2 regions of the Streptomyces chlorus genome follow, and region 2 is predicted to be linked to the other one. Evidence: riboswitches for the same ligand, from Rfam matches in the RefSeq annotation. Region 2 holds a riboswitch; the other holds the start of a gene.
What was found. Region 2 has a riboswitch for S-adenosylmethionine ahead of ACFPZI_RS12005 (aminotransferase class V-fold PLP-dependent enzyme). Riboswitches for the same ligand answer to the same signal wherever they lie in the genome.
Positions count from the first base shown of each region.

Region 1: linked by a shared signal. The riboswitch ahead of thrC (threonine synthase) and the one ahead of ACFPZI_RS12005 (aminotransferase class V-fold PLP-dependent enzyme) in region 2 are both predicted to bind S-adenosylmethionine.

Region 1 is NZ_JBHSOA010000014.1:228,952-232,328, reverse strand. It holds gene ACFPZI_RS08925 (alpha,alpha-trehalose-phosphate synthase (UDP-forming)) at 1-185, opposite strand, end outside; gene ACFPZI_RS08920 (glucosyl-3-phosphoglycerate synthase) at 448-1,392, opposite strand; SAM riboswitch class I at 1,655-1,868, shown strand; gene thrC (threonine synthase) at 1,887-3,179, shown strand; gene ACFPZI_RS08910 (MoaD/ThiS family protein) at 3,355-3,377, shown strand, end outside.
Region 2 is NZ_JBHSOA010000025.1:98,921-102,297, reverse strand. It holds gene ACFPZI_RS12005 (aminotransferase class V-fold PLP-dependent enzyme) at 239-1,714, opposite strand; SAM riboswitch class IV at 2,100-2,216, opposite strand; gene trpD (anthranilate phosphoribosyltransferase) at 2,312-3,376, opposite strand.

The DNA.
Region 1 (3,377 bases), on a different contig from region 2:
TCGGACAGTGCCGAGCACACCCACAGCGCGCCCGCGTCCGGCCCGATCGCCGACAGTCCGGACACCAGCCCGCCGCCACCTCGTCTGGCCCGCAGCGAACCGTCCTCGTCCACCGCGTACGAAACGGGGCCGCGGTTCGACGCGACCAGCACCTGAGCACCCTGACCAGCCTGCGTGGAAGCCATACGCCTCACCCGATCTCCTTGCGCATGCTATTTCCCCTTTGTCCCCTATGGGATCGGTTCGGGCTGGACCGCAATCCTTGGATGGGAAGCCCCTTCCTTCAGGCAGGGAGCGGAGTCACACGCCTCAACCTAGCCCGTCGCTGATGCGCTCAAACGCACGATGCGAGGGTATGAGGAGGCGCCCTGGCGTCACGGGCCCTATGCGGTGTGGCGCACACGTTGACGCCGCGTGGCGGAAGTTCTTGCCACGCGGCGAGCGTGCTTACGCCACCTTCCGTGCCCGGTACTCCGCGATCTCCGCCATGGGCGGCCGTTCCTCCGTATCCACCGAGTACGTACGAGGTGCGAAGGTGTTGCCGATCCGCTCGAACTGGGTGAGCGCGGGGCATATCAGATGGCCGCGGGCCAGGCGGAGGTGGGCGGTGCGGTAGATCGCGGCGGCCATGCGGCCGAGGGCCTGGCCGTCCTGGTGGCGGTGCTTGCGGACGCCGACGTCGACCTGGGCGAGGGCGTCCAGGCCCACCAGGTGCAGGGAGTCGATCAGCATGCCCAGCTCGACGCCGTAGCCGACGGGGAAGGGCAGCCGCTCCAGGAGCGAGCGGCGGGCCGCGTACTCGCCGCCGAGCGGCTGCACGAAGCCGGCCAGCCGCGGCCAGTGCAGGTTGAGCAGCGGGCGCGCCATCAGCTCCGTGACCCTGCCCCCCTGGCCGGCCGCGGAGCCCAGGGGCCGGTCGTACATGGCCTTCACCAGTTGCACGTCCGGCTCGGTGAGCAGAGGGCCGACGATGCCGGAGACGAAGTCGGCGGAGAACTCCCTGAGGTCCGCGTCGACGAAGCAGACGATGTCCCCCCGGGTGACCAGCAGGGAGCGCCACAACACCTCGCCCTTGCCGGGCACGGCGGGGATGCGGGGCAGGATCGTGTCCCGGTGCACCACGGTCGCACCCGCCGAGGCGGCCGCCTGGGACGTGCGGTCGGTCGAGCCGGAGTCCACGACCACGATCTCGTCGACCAGCGGGACCCGCAGCATCAGCTCCTGCCGGATCGCCGTGACGATCCCGCCGACCGTGGCCTCCTCGTTGAGCGCGGGCAGCACCACGCTCACCGTCTGTCCCGTGGCGCGTTTCGCGGCCAGGAGGCGGTGCGTCGGGCGGTCGGTCACGGACCAGGAGCGGTCGGCCAGCCAGCGCTCGACTTCTTCCAGCACGGTCGACGGCTCCTCACCTCTGCGGTCCATAACCCCTCTGGTCCATACTCCTGCGGCCCGTACCCCTGCGGCCCGTACCCCTGTGATCCATGCCCCTGTGACCCGTCTCGCGGTTCGGACGTGCTCTCTCCACCGTCCTGGCCTTCGGTTACAGTCTTGAACAACGCGGATGAACCCCGTACATCGGGGGTCACGACCCTCTCCGGTCCTCGTCCGCGCCGTATGACCGCACGACCCACAACCGCACGACACAACTGCATACAGCTCATCCAGAGGGGCAGAGGGAAACGGCCCGATGAAGCCCCGGCAACCCTCCAGCCGGTTCTCGTAGATCACCGTCGATCGACGATCACAGCGCATTGCGGCGTCCGCCGCCCAGCGCGTGGATCGCGTCGCTGATCGTTCTCGCGAGGCTCCCGGCTAGGGAAGGTGCCAAATCCGTCTCACGGCGAGATGCGTCGTGAGGAAGATGAGGAGAAAGGGCCTCGCCTCACATGGCTGTGCAGACTGTTGAAAGCACCACGGAATCCGCCGAGCCCTCGGTCGATCTCGGACCCGCCGTCGCGCTGTCCTGCCGCGAGTGCGGCCACCGCGTACCGCTCGGTCCCGTCTTCGCCTGCCAGGAGTGTTTCGGCCCGCTGGAGATCGCCTACGACTTCTCGGGCTACGACACCGAGGAACTGCGCCGGCGCATCGAAGCGGGCCCCGCGAACATCTGGCGCTACGCGCCCCTGCTGCCCGTCCCCGCCGACGTGGCGACCAAGCCGAACATCAACCCCGGCTGGACCAAGCTCGTCCAGGCCGACAACCTCGCCCGCGAACTCGGCGTCACCGGCGGCCTGTACGTCAAGGACGACTCCGGCAACCCGACGCACTCCTTCAAGGACCGGGTCGTCGCCCAGGCCCTGGAGGCCGCCCGCGCCTTCGGCTTCACCACCCTCTCCTGCTCCTCCACGGGCAACCTCGCCGGTGCCGTCGGCGCCGCCGCCGCCCGCGCCGGCCTGCGCTCCTGCGTGTTCATCCCGCACGACCTGGAGCAGGGCAAGGTCGTCATGGCCGCCGTCTACGGCGGGGAGCTCATCGGCATCGAGGGCAACTACGACGACGTGAACCGCTTCTGCTCCGAGCTGATCGGCGACCCGGCCGGCGAGGGCTGGGGCTTCGTCAACGTCAACCTGCGGCCGTACTACGCCGAGGGCTCCAAGACCCTCGCGTACGAGATCTGCGAGCAGCTCGGCTGGCGGCTGCCCGACCAGATCGTCATCCCCATCGCCTCCGGCTCACAGCTCACGAAGATCGACAAGGGGCTGCGGGAGCTGATCGAGCTCGGCCTCGTCGAGGACAAGCCGTACAAGATCTTCGGTGCCCAGGCGGAGGGCTGCTCACCGGTGTCGACCGCGTACAAGGCGGGCCACGACGTCGTCCGGCCGCAGAAGCCGAAGACCATCGCCAAGTCGCTCGCCATCGGCAACCCCGCCGACGGCCCGTACGTCCTGGACATCGCGCGCCGCACCGGCGGCGCGGTGGAGGACGTGACGGACGAGCAGGTCGTGGAGGCCATCAGGCTGCTCGCCCGGACCGAGGGCATCTTCGCCGAGACCGCGGGCGGCGTGACCGTCGGCGTCACGAAGAAGCTGATCGAGAACGGCGACCTGGACCCGGCCCTGACCACCGTCGTGCTCAACACCGGCGACGGTCTCAAGACGCTGGACGCGGTGGCCGACACCGGTCTGACCGCGACCATCCGTCCCAGCCTGGAGTCGTTCCGAGAGGCCGGCCTCGCCTGACCCCCTCTTCGGAGCCCGGAGGAGGCCGGCGGTCGGCCGGTGGGCTTCCCGTTTCACGGCAGGGCTGCCCCGGGACGCATCCAAGCCGGGGTCCTGCGCAGGCTCCACAGGCCGAAGCCGCCGGCCCGGCGGCCGAAACGTAGAGAATCTTCATCGTTACTGGAGGTCAAGTCGCATGAGCGTGACCGTTCGCATCCC
Region 2 (3,377 bases):
GAGGCCTCTGAGGGGCCTGAGACGCGCCCGGCGTGGACGCCGCGTTCCACGGCGTCCTCCCCCGCCCCGATGTCCCTCGCCGAGGCCCTGGCCCGCGGCGCCGAACTCCTCACCGAAGCCGCGGAACACGCCTTGCGCATGATCGTCCCGGGCACTCGCCTGCCCTCGCCTGCCCGCCCCCGCCGTCCGGCGGGCGGTGCCCGGCGGGGACGCACGCACCGGGGCGGGCGAGCGGGGCTCAGGCGGAGGTGTCCGGCACGCAGCGGCCGTCGATCGTCCGGTAGCTCCAGCGGGCGCCGCCGCGCACGAGCTCCCGGACGGCGCGGACGAAGCGCTCCACGTGTTCGTCCGGCGTGCCCGCGCCGAAGCTGACGCGGATCGCGTTGAGGGACGTCTCGCCGGGCGCCGCCTCGGGGGCGCCGCACTCGCCCTGGTCCTGCGGATCGCCGCCGAGCAGGGTGCGCAGCAGCGGGTGGGCGCAGAACAGTCCGTCCCGTACGCCGATGCCGTACTCGGCGGAGAGGGCCGCGGCGAAGTGGGAGCTGTTCCAGCCGTCGACGACGAAGGAGAGCACACCGACGCGCGGCGCGGCGTCCCCGAACAGGGACAGGAACCGCACCTCGGACACGTCCGCGAGCCCGTCCCGTACGGTGCGGATCAGCCGCTCCTCGCGGGCGGCCAGCGCGCCGAACCCGGCCTCGCCGAGCGCCTTGCAGGCCGAGGCGATGGCGTAGGCGCCGATGACGTTGGGCGAGCCGGCCTCGTGGCGGGCGGCGCTGTCGTGCCACTCCACCTCCACTCCCCCGTCCTCGCGCCGGGTGACCTTGCGGCTGGCGCCGCCCCCCGCGAGGTAGGGCTCGGCCTCCCGCAGCCAGTCGGCACGGCCGGCCAGGACGCCGGCGCCGAACGGGGCGTACAGCTTGTGCCCGGAGAAGGCGACCCAGTCGACGTCCAGCTCGCGCAGGCTCACCGCGTGGTGCGGGGCGAGCTGGGCGGCGTCCAGGACGATCCGGGCGCCGTGCGCGTGGGCGGCGGCGGCCAGCTCGCGCACGGGCCACAGCTCGCCGGTGACGTTGGATGCGCCGGTGACACAGACCAGGGCGGGGCCATTGGGGCCTCCCCTGCTCATGGGGGTCCCCCCGCTCGAGCGAAGCCGAGAGTGGGGGAGAAGCCGAGAGCTTGGGGAAGGGTCGCGGGCGGCGAGGGCGTCTTCCAGGGCCCGTACGGCCTGCTCCGGGCTGTCCGGGGCGTCGAGGAAGGTGACGCGGGCGCCGCGCCAGGGCAGCAGGGCGGCGTGGTGCTCGCTCTCGAAGACGAAGACCTGGCAGTCGTCCGGGAGCGCGGCGGCGAGCAGGTTGAGCGAGTCGGTGGTGGACCGGGTGAAGACCACCTGGTCTCCGGCGCGGCAGTCGAGGAACTCGGCGACGGTCCGGCGGGCGTTCTCGAACAGCTCGGTGGAGAGCTGGGAGAGGTACCCGGCGCCGCGGTGGACGCTGCCGTAGTAGGGCGCGTACGCGGCCACGTCGTCCCACACGCGCTGGAGCGCCGGGGCACTGGCGGCGTAGTCGAGCGCGGCGTAGGTGACCTCCTCTCCGGTGACGAGCGGAACGGTGACGTCCCAGCCGAGAACGGGCAGCGGGGCGCAGCCGGACGGGCCGCCGGCGGAGGCAGGGGCGGAGGAGGCAGGGGCGGAGGAGACGGTGGAAACAGACATGGCTGAACTCCCGTGAAAGCAGGCGGAATCATCACGCGAGCGCATACGGCTCGAGCGTGGGAGAAGGCGGAGAGGGTGTGCGGAGGCGGTTCTGCGGCCCGGCAACGGCCGTCACAACCACCCGGGGCCTGCCCGGAGGATCGAGCCGGAGGCGACTGGCCGTGTGCTCCGCCCCGCTGGGCGAGCGGGGGCTGGTGCGTCCAGTCGCGGGAATGAGGAGGGCGTCGACGCGCCCGGGTTCCCCGTGCGTAGGGCGTGGGAGGAACGCGCCCGGCCTCACGTCTCCGGCATGGTCCGGCGGACAGGCCCTAACGCATTCGCTTGCTCACGGAAGGCTCCCTCGAACGACCAGGACCCCTGGTGTGTCACTCGATCGAGTGCGAGGGATCCGCGCTTGCCGCGAGCCCTGCTGCTCACGGCCTGGTCCTCACCCGGGGCACCCCGCCACGGACGGAGGGTTGCCGGACAGCCGGCCGGGGCCTGATGGCTGTCACTCATGACCTGGTCCCAGATCTTGCCAACACAGCCCCGTACGCGCAAGGCGCGGTCCGGATCCTGGACGGATCCGGACCGCGCCGGTACCTCAGAACGTACGGCTCACGCGTTGCTGACCAGCACCCAGCGCTCCAGAATCCGCCGGGCGGCGCCCGAGTCGATCGATTCGGCGGCCTTGGCCATCCCTGCCCGGATCTGCTCCGCCAGCGTCCCGGTGCCCGGTTCGAGCGCCACCAGCGCCGCCGCCGAGTTCAGCAGCACCGCGTCCCGCACCGGGCCGTGCTCGCCGTTCAGCATCCGCCGGGCGACCTCCGCGTTGTACGACGCGTCGGCGCCGCGCAGGGCCTCCAGCGGCACGGGCTCGATGCCGACGTCGCGCGGGTCGAAGCGCTCCTCGGTCACCTTTCCGTCCCGGACCACCCACACCGTCGAGGGGCCGGTGGTGGTCAGCTCGTCGAGGCCGTCGTCGCCGCGGAACACCAGCGAGGAGTGGCCGCGTCCGGCGAACACTCCGGCCATGATCGGAGCCATCCTCGGGTCGGCGACCCCGACGGCCTGGGCCCTGACCCGGGCCGGGTTGGCCAGCGGGCCGAGGAAGTTGAACACCGTCCGGATGCCCAGCTGTCCTCGCGCGGCCGCCACATGGCGCAGCGCCGGGTGGAACTTCACCGCGAAGCAGAAGGTGATCCCGGCCTCCTCGGCGACCTCGGCGACCCGCTGCGGGGTCAGCTCCAGGTTGACGCCGAGCTTCTCCAGGACATCGGAGGCGCCGGACGCGGAGGAGGCGGCCCGGTTGCCGTGCTTGACGACCTTCGCCCCGGTGCCGGCGATGACGATGGAGGACATCGTGGAGATGTTCACCGTCTTGGCGCCGTCGCCGCCGGTGCCGACGATGTCGACGGTCTCCCCGGGCACCTCGATGTCGATGGCATGGTCGTACATCGCCCGGACGCAGCCGGTGATCTCCTCGACGGTCTCGCCCTTGGCCCGCAGGGACACGGCGAACCCGGCGATCTGCGCGTCGGTGGCCTCACCGCGCATGATCAGGTCCATCGCCCAGGCGGTGTCGTCGGCGGACAGGTCGTGGCCGTCGAGCAGGCCGTTCAACAGGGCGGGCCAGGAGCGGCCCGCCGCGGTGTTGCCTCCTGCGGGGGTCACAGCGCTCATC